Regions from separate parts of the Ramlibacter agri genome, predicted to be linked through region 3. Evidence: predicted binding sites of a transcription regulator. Region 3 holds the regulator's gene; each other region holds the start of a gene.
The links. The regulator sigma-54, encoded in region 3, starts transcription at its own class of promoters, with help from an activator protein. The targets are predictions, from matches to a motif close to TGGCANGNAANCTGCTTT.

Region 1 (6,533 bases), 420 kb from region 3:
CGCGCGGAAGCCGTCGCGGGCGGCGGCGGCAAAGCGGTCGAGGAAGGCATGCTCCGGATAGAGCATCGACAGGTTGGCGGCGAATTTCGGCATGGTCAGCGGACCGTGAGACGCACGGCTTCGGGGTTCTCGGCGATGTACTGGCGCACGACCGCATCGAAATCGGCATCGGCCCGCAGGCCCAGCACGCGGGCGCGGTCCCAGGTGATTTCTCCCGGCCAGCTGCGCACGAGGCGTTCGACGGCGGGATCGGGCGTCCAATCGAGCAGCGCACGCGCGGCGGGACCGCCGGCACGTTCGAGTGCGGCGGCCATTTCGCCGACGGTCGTTGTCAGCGAGGGCAGGTTGATCGCGGTGAGCGGCCCCCAGTCGGCGTCGCTGGCCTCGGCGGCGCGGATGAAGCCTTCGACGGTGCGGGTGGGCGAGGCGATCGCCACCACGGTTTCGGGCCCGACCGGCACGCGCGCCTGCACGCCGGCCAGCGGCTCGCGGATCATGCCGCTGAAGAAGCCGGAGGCCGCGCCGTTGGGCCGGCCCGGACGCACGCTCACCGTCATCGGCCGCACGCTGCGGCCCACGAGGAAGCCCTTGCGCGCGAAGTCGGCCACCAGTTGCTCGCCGATGAACTTCTGGATGCCGTAGCTGCCTTGCGGCGTCGGCAGGCTGTCGTCGCCCACGCGGCCCATCGGCTTGCCGCCCGGCTGCTGGCCGAACACGGCCAGCGAGCTCGTGTAGACGAACAACGGCTTGCTGCCCAGCGCGCGGCAGGCTTCCAGCAGCGCGCGCGTGGTGTCGAGGTTGCTGCGCATGCCGAGGTCGAAATTGGCCTCGCATTCGGCGCTGACCGCGGCGGCCAGGTGGAACACCAGGTCCGTGCCCGCGGCCGGCAGGTCGCGCCGCTGCACCAGCTCCAGCAGGTCGCCCCGCACGGAACGCACGCGCGGGTCGGCCGCGAGATCGGCCGGCGCCGGGCCGAGGTCGGCCAGCGTAATGCTTTCGATCGCGCGAGCCGGCGCGCCCCGCAGCGACAGCTTGCCCGCCGCGAGCAGCGCCCGCGCCAGCCGGGCGCCCAGAAAGCCGGCGCCCCCGGTGATGAGGATGTTCATGCGCGCAGGATAGCGCGAGAGAACTTCCGGACGCAAAGGACGCAAAGGTTGCGCAGAGGCCGCAAAAAATTCATCTGGATTTCTTTTGCGACCTTTGCGTGCTTTCGCGTCCTTTGCGTCCGGAAGTCCGCCTCCGTCTTCTGCGTCCGGAAGTCCGCCTCCGTCTTCTGCGTCCGGAAGTCCGCCTTCCGCCTTAGCCCCGCTCGAACTTGAACACCGCCGTGCTCGCCGTGAGGTTGGGCAGTACGCGCCGCACCTCGCCGTCCTGCAGCCCGAAGGCATCGAGGATGGACAGCCGGTTGCGCGTCGCCAGCACCTCGAAGTCCTTGAAGGTGCCGACCCGGATGTTGGGCGTGTCGTACCACTGGTAGGGCAGGCGCTTGGTCACCGGCATGCGGCCGCGGACGATCGACAGCCGGTTGGGCCAGTGCGCGAAGTTGGGGAAGGCGACGATGCCCAGCTTGCCCACGCGCGCCGTCTCGCGCAGCATGGTCTCGGCATTGCGCAGGTGCTGCAGCGTGTCGATCTGCAGGATGACGTCGAAGCTGTCGTCCTCGAAGATCTTCAGGCCCTGGTCCAGGTTCAGCTGGATCACGTTGACGCCGCGCTTGACGCAGGCCAGCACGTTCTCGTCGGCGATCTCGATGCCGTAGCCGCTGCAGCCACGCTCCCGCTGCAGGAAGTCGAGCAGGGCGCCGTCGCCGCAGCCCAGGTCCAGCACGCGCGAGCCCTGCGGCACCAGGTCCGCAATGATCTTGAGGGTGGCGCGATCGGTCACAGGACGGCTCCCGCGGGCAGGTCGCGCACCACCGGCGCGTCGGTCATCGCCGGCTCGCTGGCGATGCGCTCGAAGTAGGCCCGCACCACCGCCAGGTACTGCGGGTCCTCCAGCAGGAAGGCGTCGTGGCCGTGCGGCGCGTCGATCTCGGCGTAGCTGACGTCGCGGTGGTTGTCCAGCAGCGCCTTGACCATCTCGCGGCTGCGCCCCGGCGAGAAGCGCCAGTCCGTAGTGAAGCTCACCAGCAGGAACTTGGCGCGCGCGGCGGCCAGCGCTTTGGTCAGGTTGCCTTCGGTGCGGATCGCCGGGTCGAAGTAGTCCAGCGCGCGCGTGATCAACAGGTAGGTGTTGGCGTCGAAGTAGTCGCTGAACTTGTCGCCCTGGTAGCGCAGGTAGCTCTCGATCTGGAACTCGATGTCCTGCGTCGTGTACGCGAGCAGGCCGTTGCGGAGTTGCCGGCCGAACTTCTCGTTCATCACGTCGTCCGACAGGTAGGTGATGTGGCCCACCATGCGCGCGATGCGCAGGCCGCGCTTGGGCACCACGCCGTGCTCGTAGAAGTTGCCGCCGTGGAAATCGGGGTCGGTGACGATGGCGCGCCGCGCCACCTCGTTGAAGGCGATGTTCTCCGCCGTGAGGTTGGGCGCGCTCGCCACCACCACCGCATGCCGCAAGCGCTGCGGGTACTGCAGGGTCCAGGACAGCGCCTGCATGCCGCCCAGGCTGCCGCCCATCACGGCGGCCAGCTGCTCGATGCCCAGGCCATCGAGCAGGCGCGCCTGCGCGTTCACCCAGTCTTCCACCGTGACCACCGGGAAGTCGGCGCCGTAGACGCGGCCGGTGTCCGGGTTCACGTGCATGGGCCCGGTGCTGCCGAAGCAGGAGCCGAGGTTGTTGACGCCGATGACGAAGAAGCGGTCGGTGTCCACCGGCTTGCCGGGGCCGATCATGGTGTCCCACCAGCCTTCGCTGCGCTCCTGCCCGGGGTACACGCCGGCCACGTGGTGCGAGGCGTTCAGGGCATGGCAGATCAGGACCGCGTTGCTGCGGTCGGCATTGAGCGTGCCGTAGGTCTCGTAGGCCAGCGAGTAGCCGCGGATCTGCGCGCCGCTTTGCAGCGGGAGCGGCGCGTCGAACTGCATGGCCTGGGGATGGGCGATGAGCGTCATGGAAAAGAAAAACCCGGCGCCGCTGAAGCGGCCCGGGTTCGGGCGGACTTTAGCGGCATTTATTGAGCGCCCGCAAGCGAGGCAAATCGGCGCTGTGGAAACAGTATAGCGGCTAGTGAATGAGCGCCAACACGCCCAGCACGAGGAACACCACTGCCCCGATGGAGTGCACCACCTTGATGGGCACCTTGCGGGTGATGGCCTCGCCGAAGAACACGACCGGCACGTTGGCCAGCATCATGCCCAGCGTCGTGCCGGCGACCACGCTGGCCCAGGCGTCGAAGCGCGCGGCCAGCATGACGGTGGCCACCTGCGTCTTGTCGCCCATCTCGGCCAGGAAGAAGGCGATGACGGTCGCGCCGAACACGCCGAAGCGCGGCTTGGTCTCGGCTTCGTCTTCGTCCAGCTTGTCGGGGATCAGCATCCAGATCGCCATGGCGATGAAGGAGCCGCCCAGCACCCAGCGCAGCATGTCCGGGCCCAGCATCTGGGTGACCCAGGCGCCGACCGCGCCGGCCAGGCCGTGGTTGACGAGCGTCGAAACGAAGATGCCCGCAACGATGGGCCAGGGACGGCGGAACTTGGTGGCGAGAACCAGCGACAGCAGCTGCGTCTTGTCGCCCATTTCGGCGAGGGCGACGATACCGGTGGAGACGAGGAAGGCTTCCATGGGAACTCCGGCCGGTTCGAGCACGCAATGACCGCACAGCTTCCCCGGCCTGAAACGGAGGCTGCGCAGCCAAAGGTCTCGCCAAACCGAAAGGTCCGCCTGCGCCATGGAACCGGGGTTCCAAGTCTGTTGACGCAGGGCCGTCGCAGAAGGACGGAGGCTACTCCCCAATGACAGCCCGCATTCTAACCCGAAGCTGAGCGGAAGCCTGCACACTTCTGGCGCACTTATTGCTTGCCATTGGTGCAAGAAGCCGACCAACGGCCAAGAACGCACCAAAACACAGCATTTCCATCCAAAGAGGTTTTATGGAAGCACTAAAACAGGGCTCGGACGTCCTGTTCATCCTGCTGGGCGCCATCCTGGTCCTGGCGATGCACTCCGGTTTCGCCTTTCTCGAACTCGGTACCGTCCGCAAGAAGAACCAGGTCAACGCCCTGGTCAAGATCCTCAGCGACCTCTCGGTTTCCACCGTCGCCTACTTCCTGGTCGGCTACGCGGTGGCCTATGGCACCAGCTTCCTGGTCAGCGCCGACCAGCTAGTCGCGCAGCACGGCTTCGGGCTGGTGCGCTTCTTCTTCCTGCTGACCTTCGCCGCGGCCATCCCGGCGATCATTTCGGGCGGGATTGCGGAACGCGCCCGCTTCGGCCCGCAGCTGATCGCCACGGCCGTCATCGTCGGCGTGGTCTATCCGTTGTTCGAGGGCGTGGCCTGGAACCAGCGCTTCGGCATCCAGGCCTGGATCCGGTCCGTGACCGGCGCCGAATTCCACGACTTCGCCGGCTCCATCGTGGTCCACGCCGTCGGCGGCTGGCTGGCGCTGCCCGCCGTGCTGCTGCTGGGCGCGCGCAGCAACCGCTACCGCAAGGACGGCGCGATGTCGGCCCACCCGCCGTCCAACATCCCCTTCCTGGCGCTGGGCGCCTGGATCCTCACCGTGGGCTGGTTCGGCTTCAACGTCATGAGCGCGCAGTCCATCGACAAGGTTTCCGGCCTGGTGGCCGTGAATTCGCTGATGGCCATGGTGGGGGGCACCCTGGCGGCGCTGGCCCTGGGCCGCAACGACCCCGGCTTCGTCCACAACGGGCCGCTGGCCGGCCTGGTGGCCGTGTGCGCGGGCAGCGACCTGATGCACCCGGTGGGGGCGTTCATCACGGGGGGCGCCGCCGGCGCCATCTTCGTCGTCATGTTCACGCTGACCCAGAACCGCTGGAAGATCGACGACGTCCTGGGCGTCTGGCCCCTCCATGGCCTGTGCGGCCTCTGGGGCGGCCTGGCGGCGGGCATTTTCGGCAGCAAGGCGCTGGGCGGGCTGGGCGGCGTGTCCTTCCTGGCCCAGGTATTCGGCAGCCTGCTGGGCGTGGCCTGGGCGCTGGTGGGCGGCTTCATCGTCTACGGCACCCTGAAAAAGGTGCTGGGCCTGCGGCTGTCGCCGGAGCAGGAATTCCAGGGCGCGGACCTGTCGATCCACCGGATCGGGGCCACGCCGGAACGCGAAGCGAGCTGGTGACGGGGCCCAGACAGTGGCGCGGACGCCTAAATGCCTCATCCGAATGAAGCATCCGGGGCAGCCCTAGTGCAACGATTTGCGTTCTCGTCGCATAATCCAGGGTAGTGGTGCGCAGGTGCGTACCATTGTTTGCGGTGTTTGTCGGTCTCGCGTGGTTCGTTGATTGCGTCTTGCGGACTCCATCGCTTTCCGCGTTTCTTGATCCAGGAGTCCCGTAATGGGCAACAAACTTTACGTGGGGAACCTTCCCTACTCTTTCCGCGATAGCGACCTCGAGCAGGCTTTCAGCCAGTTCGGTACCGTCACCAGCGCCCGTGTCATGATGGAGCGCGACACCGGTCGTTCCAAGGGTTTCGGCTTTGTCGAAATGGGCAGCCCCGCTGAGGCGCAAGCCGCCATCCAGGGCATGAGCGGCCAGATGCACAGCGGCCGTGCGCTGGTGGTCAACGAAGCCCGCCCGATGGAGCAGCGTCCCCGCGGCTTCGGTGGCGCCGGCGGCGGCGGTGGTGGTGGTGGTTTCGGCGGCGGCGGCGGCTACGGTGGTGGCCGGCGTGAAGGCGGCGGCGGTGGTTACGGCGGTGGCCGTGGCGACGGCGGCGGCGGCGGCGGCGGCTACGGTGGTGGCGGCCGCGACCGCTACTGATTGCTCCGGAAATTCGAACGAATTTCCCGGAAAATGCAAACAAAGGGCCTCAGGGCCCTTTTGTTTTTTCGCAGCACCGCGCGCTTCGCCTCTTGCGTGCCATGTGGTGATCTGCTTAATAATGGCCCAGCGTGATCAAGCTTTACACGCGGGTTGCGGTGAAAAGTTGCCTTTCGCTTCCGTAGGTCGAATGCGTTTTCGGGACTCCATCGCGAACAAGTCCGTTATGTCTTACCAGGAGTCCCGTTGATGGGCAACAAACTGTACGTAGGCAACCTGCCCTACCAAGTACGCGACAGCGATCTCGAACAGACGTTCAGCCAGTTCGGCCAGGTCACGAGTGCCAAGGTCATGATGGAGCGCGAAACCGGCCGCTCCAAGGGCTTCGGCTTCGTCGAAATGGCGAGCGACGCCGAAGCGCAGGCCGCCATTACCGGCATGAACGGCCAGTCGCTCGGCGGCCGCAGCGTCGTGGTCAACGAAGCGCGCCCGATGGAGCAGCGTCCGCGCGGCTTCGGCGGCAGCGGCGGCGGTGGTGGTGGCGGCGGTTACGGTGGCGGTGGCGGCGGTGGCCGCTCCGGCGGTGGCGGCTATGGCGGCGGCGGTGGCCGCTCCGGTGGCGGTGGTGGCGGCCAGGACGGCGGCTTCCGCAGCCC
Region 2 (6,533 bases), on a different contig from region 3:
GTGGCAGGGTCGTACTGCACGAATCCGGGGTCGCGCCGCGCTGCCAGCGCGAAGATGCTGGCAAGCATCGAACGCTCCACGGCGTTGAAGCCGATCACGTCGACCAGGTACTGTTCATTGAGCGTCAAGGGAACCTCTTGCCGATCTCATTCCGGCTGCGGCCGGTCGGGGGGAATCCGGGAATCCGAGGGCGCCAAGGGCCTGCAGCACCGCGCCCGCATCGGGCAGGCGGCACGCCGGATCCTTGGCGAGCATCGCGTCGACCAGCGGCTGCAGCCAGGCCAGGCGCTCGGGCAGCGCGGGCGGCGCCGCCACCAGGTGCTGGGCCAGCACCTCGACCAGCGTCGCGCCGGTGAAGGGCGCCTTGCCGCAGAGCATTTCGTACAACATCACGCCGAGGCTGTAGACGTCCGCGGCCGGCCGCGCCGGCGCACTCTGCAGCTGCTCCGGGGCCACGTAGCGCGGCGTGCCGTACAGCGCGCCGGGGCGGGCGGCGTGCTGCGCGTCGATGGCGCTGGCCAGGCCGAAATCGGCCAGCACCAGCGCCTCTTCGCCGCGCAGCAGGAAGTTGGCGGGCTTGACGTCGCGGTGCACCAGACCCGCGGCGTGCAGTTGCGCCACGGCGCTCGCGGCCTCGCAGGCCACGTGCACCGCCAGCGCAGGTTCCAGCACCTGGCCGGTGCAGGCGGCGAGCGAACCGCCCGCAACGTGCTCCATGGCGAGGAAAGCCACGTTGCCGGCGCAGCCGTGCTCGATGACCTGCACGATGTTGGGATGCGAGAGCTGGCGCGCGACGTCGTACTCGCGGGCGAAGGAAGCGGCCAGCGCGCGCTCGCCCACCTTCAGCGCGACTTCGGACTTGCTCTGCTCGTCCTGGGCCAGCCAGACGACGGAGCGGCGGCCTTCGCCGATGCGGCGCAGCAGGCGGTAGCCGGCCAGGGACAGCAGCACGCTGCCGCCCAGGCCGGTGAGCTCGGTGCCGCTGCCCTGCGGCGCGGAGGCCAGGCCCCAGTCCTGGCCGGACTCGAGCGCTGCGAAACTGGAAGGACTGCCGTGCATCACAATCCCATCTGCGCCAGGTCGGCCAGCAGGGTGCCGGCGTCCGGGTAGCGCTGGTTGCGGTCCTTGGCCATCAGGCCCTCCAGCACGTGCTGCAGGTGCGCGTGGTCCGCGGGCAGCATCGGCACCGGCGCGGAGATGTGCTGATGCAGCAGCTCCTGCGCGGAACTCGCGTGGTAGGGCTTGCGGCCGGTGAGCAGCTCGTAAGCGAGCACGCCCAGGCTGTACATGTCGCAGCGGGCGTCGACCGGTTGGCCGAGGGCCTGCTCCGGGCTCAAGTAGTAAGGCGTGCCGACGATGTCGCCGTCTCCCGTATCGGTGATCTTCATGGACACCTGCTTGGCCACGCCGAAATCGGCGAGGGCCAGCGTGCCGTCCTGGCGCAGCATGAGGTTGTCCGGCTTGAGGTCGCGGTGGACGATGCCCACCTGGTGGATGGCGTCCAGTCCGGCCGCCGTCTGCTTGATGTACTGCAGCGCGGTGGCCGGCGGGATGGGGCCGGCCTTCATGCGCTGGCGCAGGTCGCCCAAAGGGAAATACTCCATCGCGATGTAGGCATGCGCGATGGAGAAGTCCTGCTTGAAGATGCGCGCCACGTTCGGGTGGTGCACCTGCGCGAGCAGCGCGAATTCCTGGATGAAGCGCTGCAGGCCGTCGGCTTCCACCGCGCGGTCCAGGCGCATCACCTTCAGCACCTGCGGCGGGCCGCCATCGGCGGCCTGCGCGAGGAAGATGGAGGCCATGCCGCCCTCGCCGATCTTGCGCAGGACGCGGTAGCCCTCGATCAGGAAGTGGCCGCCCGGGCCGGTGCCCGGGGCAGGCGCGGCGGCGGCGCGCTTGCGCGTCTGGTGGTTGGCGGCGAGCGATTCGCGCAGCATGTCGAAGACCCGAGGCGGCGTCTGCGAGCCCTTGCGGGGCACCAGGCCGGTGATTTCCACCACGTCGATGAAGCTGTCGTCCGGCAGCGCGACCGAGCCGATGCGGCCGCCCTCGGCGCGACCCGCAGCGGCCAGCCGGGTGCCGGACGAGGTGGCGACGCTCCAGCCCAGGTCGGTGGCGGTCACCTCCAGCAGGCGGGCGACTTCCACCGCCTCGCCGAAGGCCTGCACCATGCCGCTTTCCTTCTTGCGGCGGGAGACTTCGGCGGCGCCCAGGTGCACGCCGACCGCCAGGGTTGGCACCGGCACATGGGAGAACTGGGGCCGCGAGGCCATGCCCTGGGCCAGCTGGACGGCCTCGTGCACCGCCAGGATCGCGGCGTGCAGGCCGCGCTGGGCATGGTTGGGTTTCTTGTCGTCGGGCTTGTTGCTGAAGACGGCGAGGATGGAATCGGGGCGGCGCTGGGCGACCTCGCCACCGAGCTTGGTGACGGCATCGGTCAGCATCCGGCGGACTTCGGTGACGAACGCAGCTGCATCTTCGGCATTCAGGGCCTGGCAGACGGCGCTGAACTGGTGCATCCGGGCATACAGGAAAGTCGCCACGACCAGGCCTTCGGCCGACGTGTCCATGGCGAGTTCCGTCGACGGCTGGAAGTCGCCGAGCCGCGGCGGCGCCATGGGCGCTTCGGCTGAGGGGCGTGCTTCTACGGGTTGTCGCATTTGGTTACAGGCTACCGGAAGACGCAAATGGTTACAAGCAACTCAACGCAAACTTTTTCACGTAAGCCCTTACCCTAAAGGCCGAGCAGCATACAAGCAACACCATGCGGGACCAGAGGCGCGGCTGGACGCCCGAACGGTGCGCTAGCTGACGGGGGTGTAGCGCCCAAGCGACCCCGGTCCGCGGAGGCTTGCAACATCTGCAGTCACACCAGCCCTGGCTTGCCAATTGCTACGATGGTCCGGCCATGTCCATCCACGCCGCCCTGAACCACGTCACGCACTACAAGTACGACCGGCCGGTGGCCCTGGGCCCGCAGGTGGTGCGCCTGCGCCCGGCCCCGCACTGCCGCAGCAAGGTCGTCTCGTATTCGCTGCGCGTGGAGCCCGCCAGGCACTTCATCAACTGGCAGCAGGACCCGTTCGCCAACTTCCAGGCGCGGCTGGTGTTTCCCGAAAAGACCACCGAGTTCAAGGTGACCGTGGACCTGGTGGTCGAAATGGCGGTCTACAACCCGTTCGATTTCTTCCTGGAACCCAAGGCCGAGAAGTTCCCTTTCGAGTACGAACCGCTGGTGGCGCAGGAGCTCGCGCCCTACCTCGCAGCGGAGCCGCTGACGCCGCGCGTGAAGGCCTACCTGGAGAAGATCGATCGCCGGCCGCGCGCCACCATCGACTTCCTGGTCGCCCTGAACCAGCAACTGCAGCAGGACGTGAAGTACCTGATCCGCATGGAGCCCGGCGTGCAGGCGCCGGAGCTGACGCTGGAGCTGGCCAGCGGCTCCTGCCGCGACTCGGGCTGGCTGCTGGTGCAGCTGCTGCGCCGCCTGGGCTTGGCCGCGCGCTTCGTTTCCGGCTACCTGATCCAGCTGAAGCCGGACGTGAAGGCGCTGGACGGACCCAGCGGCACCGAGGTGGATTTCACCGACCTGCACGCCTGGTGCGAGGTCTACCTGCCCGGCGCCGGCTGGATTGGCCTGGATCCCACTTCCGGCCTGCTGGCCGGCGAAGGCCACATCCCGCTCGCCTGCACGCCGCAGCCCTCGGGCGCCGCGCCCATCGAGGGCCTGGTCGACGACGCCGAAGTGGAATTCAGCCACCACATGCAGGTGACGCGCATCCACGAGTCGCCGCGCGTCACCAAGCCCTACACCGAGGAGCAGTGGACCGAGGTGCTGGCCCTGGGCGAAGCGGTCGACCGCCAGCTGCAGGCCGGCGACGTGCGCCTGACCATGGGCGGCGAGCCCACTTTCGTCGCCGTGGAAAACCGCGACGCCCCGGAATGGAACACCGACGCCCTCGGCCCCACCAAGCGGGGCTACGCCACCGAACTGGTGCACAAGCTGCGCGCCGAGTACGCCGACGGCGGCTTCCTGCATTTCGGCCAGGGCAAGTGGTACCCGGGCGAGCAGCTCCCGCGCTGGGCCCTGTCGATCTGCTGGCGTGCCGATGGCCAGCCGGTGTGGAAGAACCCGCAGCTGTTCGCCGACGAACGCGTGCCGGCGCGCTACGAAGCCGAAGACGCGCAGCGCTTCATCCGCGGGCTGGCCGGCCGGCTGGGCGTCACCGACAAGTACGTGCAGCCCGGCTACGAGGACGCCTTCTACTACCTCTGGCGCGAGCGCAAGCTGCCGGTGAACGTCGACCCTTTCGAGTCGCGGCTGGACGACGAACAGGAGCGCGTGCGCCTGCGCCGCGTGTTCGGGCAGAAGCTCGACACCCCGATTGGCTACGCGCTGCCGCTGCAGCCGGCCGAGCGCGAGAATCCCGCGCTGCGGGGCGCACCCTGGACCACCGGGCCCTGGTTCTTCCGCGACGACCGCATGTACCTGCTCCCCGGCGATTCGCCCATGGGCTACCGGTTGCCCCTGGACAGCCTGCCGTGGGTCACGCCGGCCGACTACCCGTTCGTGGTCCCGCGCGACCCGATGGCGGCGGTGCCGCCCTTGCCTGCGCATGAAGCGCTGCGCGGGCAGTTCGCAACCACGCCTGCGAGCGAAGCCCCGCGCCAGTTCCAGGACCGCGGCGCCGCTTCCGGCACCCGCCCGAACAGCACCGGCATCGAGCGCATGCCGCAGCGCCAGGAGTCGGCGCCCTGGACCACCCGCACCGCGCTGTGCGTCGAGGCGCGCGACCCGCAGCGGGCCAACGGCCCCAAGGCGGAAAGCCAGCACGGCGGCAAGAGCGGCATGCTCTACGTCTTCATGCCGCCACTGGCCAAGCTGGAGGACTACCTGGAGCTGCTCACCGCGGTGGAAGCGACGGCCGAAGGCCAGGGCGTGCAGATCGTGCTGGAAGGCTACCCGCCGCCGCGCGATGCGCGCCTGAAGCTGCTGCAGGTGACGCCCGACCCGGGCGTCATCGAGGTCAACATCCACCCGGCGCACGACTGGGGCGAGCTGGTGCAGCACACCGAGTTCCTGTACGACGCCGCCTTCGAAACCCGGCTCTCCGCCGAGAAGTTCATGACCGACGGCCGCCACACCGGCACCGGTGGCGGCAACCACTTCGTGCTGGGCGGCGCCACGCCGGCCGACTCGCCCTTCCTGCGCAAGCCGGAGCTGCTGGCGAGCCTGCTGGTGTACTGGCACAACCACCCCAGCCTGTCCTACCTGTTCAGCGGCCTGTTCATCGGCCCGACCAGCCAGGCGCCGCGGGTGGACGAGGCGCGCAACGACCAGCTGTACGAGCTGGAGATCGCGCTGAAGGAGATCGAGCGCAACCGCGAGCTGCACGGCGACAGGATGCCGCCCTGGCTGGTGGACCGGATGCTGCGCAACATCCTGGTCGACGTCACCGGCAACACGCACCGCAGCGAGTTCTGCATCGACAAGCTGTACTCGCCGGACAGCGCCACCGGCCGCCTCGGCCTGCTGGAGCTGCGAGCCTTCGAGATGCCACCGCACGCCCGCATGAGCGTGGTGCAGCAGCTGTTGCTGCGCGCGCTGGTGGCGCGCTTCTGGCGCGAGCCCTGCCGCGCGCCCGTCACGCGCTGGGGCACCGAGCTGCATGACCGCTGGCTGCTGCCCACGTTCGTCTGGATGGACCTGCAGGACGTGCTGAGCGAGCTGCGCATGGCCGGCTTCGCCTTCGACCCGGCCTGGTTCGCGCCGCATTTCGCCTTCCGCTTCCCGGTGGCCGGCCAGCTGCAGGCACTGGGCATGGAGCTGACCATCCGCAACGCCCTGGAGCCCTGGCATGTGATGGGCGAAGAAGGCGCCACCGGCGGCACCGTGCGCTACGTCGACTCCTCGCTGGAACGCATCGAGGTCAAGGTCGACGGCATGAACGAGAGCCGCTACGTGGTGACGGTCAACGGCCGCCCGCTGCCGCTGAAGTCCACCGGCACCGCCGGCGAGTTCGTGGCCGGCGTGCGCTACCGCGCCTGGCTGCCGTCCAGCGCGCTGCACCCCACCATCGGAGTGCATGCACCTCTCACCTTCGACCTGGTCGACACCTGGATGAACCGTTCGGTGGCCGGCTGCCAGTACCACGTGGCCCACCCGGGCGGGCGCAACTACGTGAGCTTCCCGGTCAACGCCTACGAGGCGGAAAGCCGGCGCCTGGCCCGCTTCTTCCGCATGGGGCACACGCCGGGGCGGCTGGAGGTGCCACCCGCCAACATCAACGTGCCCGGCAGCCGCGAGTTCCCGTTCACGCTGGACTTGCGCCGGCCCGCGTAAGCGCCGCCTGCTTCTCCAGGAAGGCCTGCGTCACGTCGCGCCCGATCGCGCCGGCGCCGACGACGCCGCCGGCCGGGTCCTTCACCAGGAAGAAGCTGATCTCGACGTAGATGCGGCCGCCGAACTTGTCGATGGCGCGCGTGGTGCGCACGCGGTTCGCGGCGCGCAGCTGCCCGCTGGCCATGGCTTC
Region 3 (6,533 bases):
TCGTGCAGGCCGGCTACCACGTGGGACCCTGGACGCCGTACGCGCGCTGGGAGAAGACGGCACTCGACCAGTCGGACAACTACTTCGCCGCGCAGGACAGCGGCCGGTCCTACCTGGGCGGCGTGCTCGGACTGCGCTACAACCTCGATGCGAACTCCGCGATCAAGCTGGAGTTGAACCAGTTCCGCGAGGAACTCGCCAGCGGCCCGCAGCGCAGCCACGGCGGCCGCGTGCAGTTCGCCGTGCGCTTCTAGGAAGGAGGGCCGCGCATGAGACCGATCCGCTTCCTGGCCGTCGCCGCGACGGCCTTCCTGATGGCCGCGCAGTCGCCGGCCGCCGACGTCTACCTGGTCGCGAACCCCTCGCTGGGCCTGGGCGAGGACGACATCCGCGACATCTACCTGGGCGACAAGCAGCTGGCCAACGGCACGCGCATCGTGCCGCTGGACAACGCGGCGCTGCAGAGGGACTTCCTGGAAAAGGCCTTGAAGATGGATGGAGCCAAGTACAGCTCCATCTGGATCAAGAAGGGCTTCCGCGACGGCCTGAACGCGCCCACGGTGAAGACGGGCGACGCCGAGGTGCTGGCGGCCGTCAAATCCAATCCCGGCGCCATCGGCTATGTCTCGGCGCCGCCCAAGGACCTGAAAGTCATCGCGCACTACTGAGCGCGCTGGGGGTGCGGCATGTGGTCACTCGCCCGGTTGAAGATCAAGCAGCGGATGTACGTGCAGTTCTGCGTCGCCGTGACGCCGCTGGTAGGCCTGCTGCTGTTCCAGCTGCTGTCGGTGAGCGACCTGCCGGAGCGCGTGAACCGCGACCTGGGCCGCTACCGCGCCAGCAACCAGGCCATCTCCAGCTACCGCGAGTTCCTCAACGGCGTCACCGATGCCGTCGACTCCGGCAAGCTGTCGCAGCCGGCCCTGAAGGCCCTGGACGCCGCGCGGCAGGAAGCCCAGGCCGTCGACGAAGCGGCGCCCGGCCCACAATTGAAAGCGACGCTGGCGCAGCTGGCGAAGATCAGCAGCGCGCTGCAGCAGCGCAACACGCTGGAAACACTGCTGGCCGCGCGCGCCGACATCAACCAGGCCGACGCCGCCCTGAAGCAGCTGGCCGAGGACAGCGAGCAGCACCTGGCGGGCCTGGTGCGCGAGGACGCCCAGGCCGCCCGCCAGAAGAACCGCATCCTCGGCACCATCGCGGCGCTCACGCTGGTGCTGCTGGGTTTCATGGTGCGGCAGATGGTCGCCCGCATCACGGTGCCGGTCGCCTGGGCCGTGACCACCGCCAAGCGCGTGGCCTCGGGCGACCTGTCGCAGATCGTCGCGCCCGGGCGGCGCTACGACGGCATCGGCGAGCTGCAGGCGGCGCTGCGGGAGATGAACGATTCGCTGATCGCCATCGTCACGCGCGTGCGGGCCGGCTCCGACCTGATCTCGCGGGCTTCCGACCAGATCGCCGACGGCAACGCCGAACTGTCGGCGCGCACCGCCGAACAGGCGAGCTCGCTGGAGGCAACGGCGCTGGCCATGGGCGAGCTCACCCAGACCGTGCTGGCCAACGCCGGCAACGCGCAGCGCGCCAACGCGCTGGCGAAGTCGGCTTCCGACGTCGCGGTGAAAGGCGGCGAGGTCGTGGGGCAGGTGGTGCAGCGCATGAACGCCATCGACCGGTCCTCGCGCAACATCGTGGAAATCATCGCCCTCATCGACGGCATTGCCTTCCAGACCAACATCCTGGCCTTGAATGCCGCGGTGGAGGCGGCCCGCGCCGGCGACCAGGGCCGCGGCTTCGCGGTGGTGGCCAGCGAGGTGCGCAGCCTGGCGCAGCGCAGCGCCAGTTCGGCGCGGCAGATCAAGGCCCTGATCGACGACTCGGTGCAGCAGATCCGCGCCGGCAGCGAGCTGGTGGGCCACGCCGGCCAGACCATGGAGCAGATCCTGGCCAGCGTGCGCGACGTCACGGCCATCATGGCGGACATCGCCGCCACCAGCCAGCAGCAGAACAGCGGGATCGACCAGGTGAACCGCGCCGTGACCGCGCTGAACGCCGTCACCCGCCGCAATGCGGCCCTGGTGGACGACGCCCGCGAGGCCGCCGACGCGCTGCGCGAGCAATCGGCGCGGCTGGTGGAGGCGGTGGGCGCTTTTGCGATGGAGCAACCCGGGGCGGCCCAGGCAGCCTAGGATGCCGCCTGGCGCCGGCTTCCCATGAAATTGTTCCGGGGTGGCGCCATGCCGCGCCGGCCGTAAGCCCGTCATGAGCCGGGGGCATGGCTTGCCGATAGAATGCGGAGCAAGTTTCGTGCCTTTATGAACAAGAACCACGTCCTGCGCGCCCTGCTGATGGCCCTGGCCATCGCGTCGACCCTCGCTGCCGTTCCCGCCCGCGCGGAAAAGGCCGACAGCACCAAGCCCATGAACGTGGAGGCGGATGCGCTGCGTTATGACGACCTGAACCAGACCAGCGTCTTCACCGGCAACGTGGTGGTGACCAAGGGCACCATCATCATTCGCGGGGCCAAGATCAACGTCAAACAGGACCCCGAGGGCTACCAGTTCGGCGTGGTGACCGCCGCGCCGGGCCAGCGGGCCTTCTTCCGCCAGAAGCGCGAAGGCGTCGACGAGTGGATCGAAGGCGAAGGCGAGACCATCGAATACGACGGCAAGGCCGACCGCGTGAAATTCATCGGCCGCGCCGAGATGCGGCGCTACCGCGGCACCGAGCTCAGCGACGAGACCTCCGGCGCCGTCATCACCTACAACAACACCACCGAGCAGTTCAACGTGGACGGCAACCCCGGCGGGGCGACCCCGTCCAACCCGGGTGGCCGCGTGCGCGCGACCATCGGGCCCAAGCCGGGCGCATCCGCGCCGGCCGCGCCCGCCGCCCCGGCCACCAAACTGCGCCAGAGCAGCACCCTGGGAGGGGAGAAGCGTTGATGGGCGACGCCGAACTCGCGTCGCGCGAAGCGCCCGCGCAGGCCGCGACCGAAACCAGCCGCCTGGAGGCGCGCCACCTGCGCAAGTCCTATGGCGGCCGCAAGGTGGTGCAGGACGTGTCGCTGGCCGTCGAAAAAGGCGAGGTCGTGGGCCTGCTGGGCCCCAACGGCGCCGGCAAGACCACCTCGTTCTACATGATCGTCGGCCTGGTGCGGGCCGACGGCGGCGAGATCTCCATCGACGGCCGCCCGGTGGAGGACATGCCGATCCACCGCCGTTCGCGCCTGGGCCTGTCCTACCTGCCGCAGGAAGCGTCGATCTTCCGCAAGCTGAACGTGCAGGACAACGTGCGCGCCGTGCTGGAACTGCAGCGCGGCCCGGACGGCAAGTCGCTGCCCTCGGCCGAGATCGAGCGCCGCCTGACCGACCTGCTGCAGGACCTGCGCGTCGACCACCTGCGCGATTCGCCGGCGCTGGCGCTGTCCGGCGGCGAACGCCGCCGCGTCGAGATCGCCCGCGCGCTGGCCACGCAGCCGCGCTTCATCCTGCTGGACGAACCCTTCGCCGGCATCGACCCGATCGCCGTGATCGAGATCCAGCGCATCATCGGCTTCCTGAAGTCGCGCGGCATCGGCGTGCTCATCACCGACCACAACGTGCGCGAGACGCTGGGCATCTGCGACCACGCCTACATCATCAGCGAGGGCCGCGTGCTGGCGCAGGGCACGCCCGCCGAAATCGTGAACAACGCGGACGTCCGCCGGGTGTACCTCGGCGAGCACTTCCGAATGTGACGGCCGCTTCGAAGCAGTACCCATGAAGCAGGGCCTCTCCCTTCGCGTCTCGCAGCACCTGGCGCTGACGCCCCAGTTGCAACAGTCGATCCGCCTGCTGCAACTGTCCACGCTGGAACTCGGCCAGGAAATCCAGCAGATGCTGGACGACAACCCCTTCCTCGAAGTGAACATCGAGGAAGGGCCGGAGGAGTTCGGCGTCGCCCAGGCCGACACGCGGCCGGCCGCCGACGAACACGAATCCGACCCGGTGGCGCAGGCCGCCAACGGCCACGACAGCAGCAGCTCCGCCTCCGACAGCAGCGCCAGCTCCGCTTCGGACAGTGACGGCGATGCCTCCGACGGCGACAGCAGCGAACCGAACTGGGACGGCGACGGCAGCACCGAAACCGTGCCCGACGACGGCGAATGGGGCGGCGAGGCGCCGGCCCGCAAGTCGCAGGGCGATGACGACGACGTCGACGCCACCGAGCTCGCGCGCGGCAACGAGTCGCTGCAATCCTGGCTGCATCGCCAGGCGCTGGCCTTGCGCCTGGGCGAGGAAGACCGGGCGGCGCTGCGCTACCTGGTCGAGTCGCTGAACGACGATGGCTACCTGGAAGAGCCGCTGGAGGCCCTGGCCGCCAGCCTGGCGCCGCAAGACCTCGAGCAGCAGGAAGAGCTGGTGCACCGCTTCACGGTGGCGCTGCGCCTGCTGCAAAGCCTGGACCCGCCCGGCGTGGGCGCGCGCAACCTGGCCGAATGCCTGATGCTGCAGCTGCGCTCGCTGCAGCAGGACGCGCCGGACGACGAGGTCTACCCGGTCGCGATCCGCGTGTGCAGCCAGCCCATCGACCTGCTGGCGCGGCGCGACGTCAAGCGCCTGGCGCAGCTGACCGGCGAGACCGAGCCCCGGGTCAAGGGCGCCATCGCGCTGATCACGCGGCTGGAGCCCAAGCCGGGGCGCCGCTTCGTCGACGTCGAGCGCAACATCATCGTGCCCGACGTGCTGGTGACGAAGGCCGGCCGCAGTTCGCGCGCCAGCTTCCGCGTGCAGCTGAATCCCGACGTGGTGCCGCGCCTGCGCGTGCACGACGTCTATGCCGGCGCGCTCAAGGCGCACCGCGGCGAAGGCCACCAGGCGCTGCAGCAGCGGCTGCAGGAGGCGCGCTGGTTCATCAAGAACATCCAGCAGCGTTTCGACACCATCCTGCGCGTCTCCAGCGCCATCGTGGAGCGCCAGCACAACTTCTTCGTGCACGGCGAACTCGCCATGCGGCCGCTGGTGCTGCGCGAGATCGCCGATGAACTGGGCCTGCACGAGTCCACCATCTCGCGCGTGACCACGGCCAAGTACATGTCCACGCCCTTCGGCACCTTCGAGCTGAAGTACTTCTTCGGCTCGGCGCTGGGCACCGAGACCGGCGGCAACGCGTCCAGCACCGCGGTGCGCGCGCTGATCAAGCAGTTCGTCGCCGCCGAAAACGCCAAGAAACCGCTGTCCGACAGCCAGATCTCCGAGATGCTCAAGGAGCAGGGGATCGAGTGCGCGCGCCGCACCGTCGCCAAGTATCGCGAGGCGCTGCGCATCGCGCCGGCCAACCTCCGCAAGGAACTGTGAACGCTCTCAATTTATTCCTGCCCTGCGCCAGCGGGGTGGAAGGCTATCTGGCCGAGGAAGTCGCCCGCATCTGCGGCGCGCGCGCGCGCGACCTGCGCACGGCCCGTGGCGGCGTGCAGCTCGTGGCCGGCTGGCCCGAGGTGATGCAGCTCAACCTGCACAGCCGGCTCGCCCAGCGCGTGCTGGTGCAGCTGTGGCACGGGCCCTATCGCGCCGAACAGGACATCTACGAAGCCGCCAGCAACGTCGCCTGGGAAGACTGGTTCACGCCGCGCGAGAGCTTCAAGATCGAGCTGACGTCGCACCAGAGCCCGCTGAAGAGCCTCAATTTCGCCGCGCTGCGCATCAAGGACGCGGTCGCCGACCGCTTCCGCAACCGCGGCGGCGTGCGGCCCGACGTCGACACGCAGCGGCCGGCCGTGCGCGTGTTCGGGCACCTCGCGGCCGAGAGCCTGACGCTGTACATCGACAGCTCCGGCGAGCCGCTGTTCAAGCGCGGCTGGCGCGAGGACAAGGGCGAGGCCCCGCTGAAGGAGACGCTGGCCGCCGCCATGCTGGCCGCGAGCGGCTGGGACGCGACCGTGCCGCTGTACGACCCCTGCTGCGGCAGCGGCACGATCGCGATCGAAGCGGCGCAGATCGCCTGCAACATCGCGCCGGGTTCGCTGCGTCGGTTCGGCTTCGAGCGCCTGCGCCCGCACAAGGCGGCCGACTGGCAGGCCTTGAAGGCCGAAGCCCAGGCCGCGCGCCGCGCGCCGACGGCGCCGGTCTTCGGCAGCGACGTCGCCTTCCGCATGGTCGACTTCGCGCAGCGCAATGCCGAGCGTGCGGGCGTGGCGCAGGCAGTGCAATTGCGCGGCGGCGACGCGCTGCAGCGCATGCCGCCCAGCGACGTGCCGGGCGTCATGCTGCTCAATCCCCCTTATGGCGAGCGCATCGAGGCGGGCGGCATCGCGCGCCCGGGGCGCGAGCTGGCCCAGACCGAGCAGGGTGGCGATTTCTTCACCCAGCTCGCTTCGCACTGGAAGAAGAACTACGCCGGCTGGACCGCCTGGGTGCTGGTGCCGGACGCGAAGCTGCCCACGCGCATGCGGCTGAAGGAATCGCGCCGCGTGCCCATGTGGAACGGCCCGATCGAATGCCGCCTGTTCCGCTTCGACATGGTGGCCGGCTCGGCCAGGAACCGGGACCGGGGTC

Region 1: HHL11_RS02260 (ammonium transporter) is a predicted target of sigma-54. The motif match lies at 3,943-3,960, and genes of this name have one in related genera.
Region 2: HHL11_RS21445 (transglutaminase family protein) is a predicted target of sigma-54. The motif match lies at 2,879-2,896, and genes of this name have one in related genera.

What each region holds. Positions count from the first base shown of each region.
Region 1 covers NZ_JABBFX010000001.1:446,350-452,882, reverse strand. Annotated here, with positions in the region: gene otnI (2-oxo-tetronate isomerase) at 1-93, opposite strand, end outside; gene denD (D-erythronate dehydrogenase) at 96-1,106, opposite strand; gene metW (methionine biosynthesis protein MetW) at 1,300-1,884, opposite strand; gene metX (homoserine O-succinyltransferase MetX) at 1,881-3,053, opposite strand; gene HHL11_RS02265 (TMEM165/GDT1 family protein) at 3,166-3,723, opposite strand; yybP-ykoY riboswitch at 3,724-3,904, opposite strand; gene HHL11_RS02260 (ammonium transporter) at 4,032-5,234, shown strand; gene HHL11_RS02255 (RNA recognition motif domain-containing protein) at 5,452-5,877, shown strand; gene HHL11_RS02250 (RNA recognition motif domain-containing protein) at 6,127-6,533, shown strand, end outside.
Region 2 covers NZ_JABBFX010000002.1:624,567-631,099, forward strand. Annotated here, with positions in the region: gene HHL11_RS21430 (response regulator) at 1-128, opposite strand, end outside; gene HHL11_RS21435 (serine/threonine-protein kinase) at 115-1,059, opposite strand; gene HHL11_RS21440 (protein kinase domain-containing protein) at 1,059-2,660, opposite strand; gene HHL11_RS21445 (transglutaminase family protein) at 2,909-6,343, shown strand; gene HHL11_RS21450 (PAS domain S-box protein) at 6,315-6,533, opposite strand, start outside.
Region 3 covers NZ_JABBFX010000001.1:24,589-31,121, reverse strand. Annotated here, with positions in the region: gene HHL11_RS00200 (hypothetical protein) at 1-254, shown strand, start outside; gene HHL11_RS00195 (type 2 periplasmic-binding domain-containing protein) at 270-668, shown strand; gene HHL11_RS00190 (methyl-accepting chemotaxis protein) at 687-2,186, shown strand; gene lptA (lipopolysaccharide transport periplasmic protein LptA) at 2,313-2,942, shown strand; gene lptB (LPS export ABC transporter ATP-binding protein) at 2,942-3,736, shown strand; gene HHL11_RS00175 (RNA polymerase factor sigma-54) at 3,759-5,336, shown strand; gene HHL11_RS00170 (THUMP domain-containing protein) at 5,333-6,533, shown strand, end outside.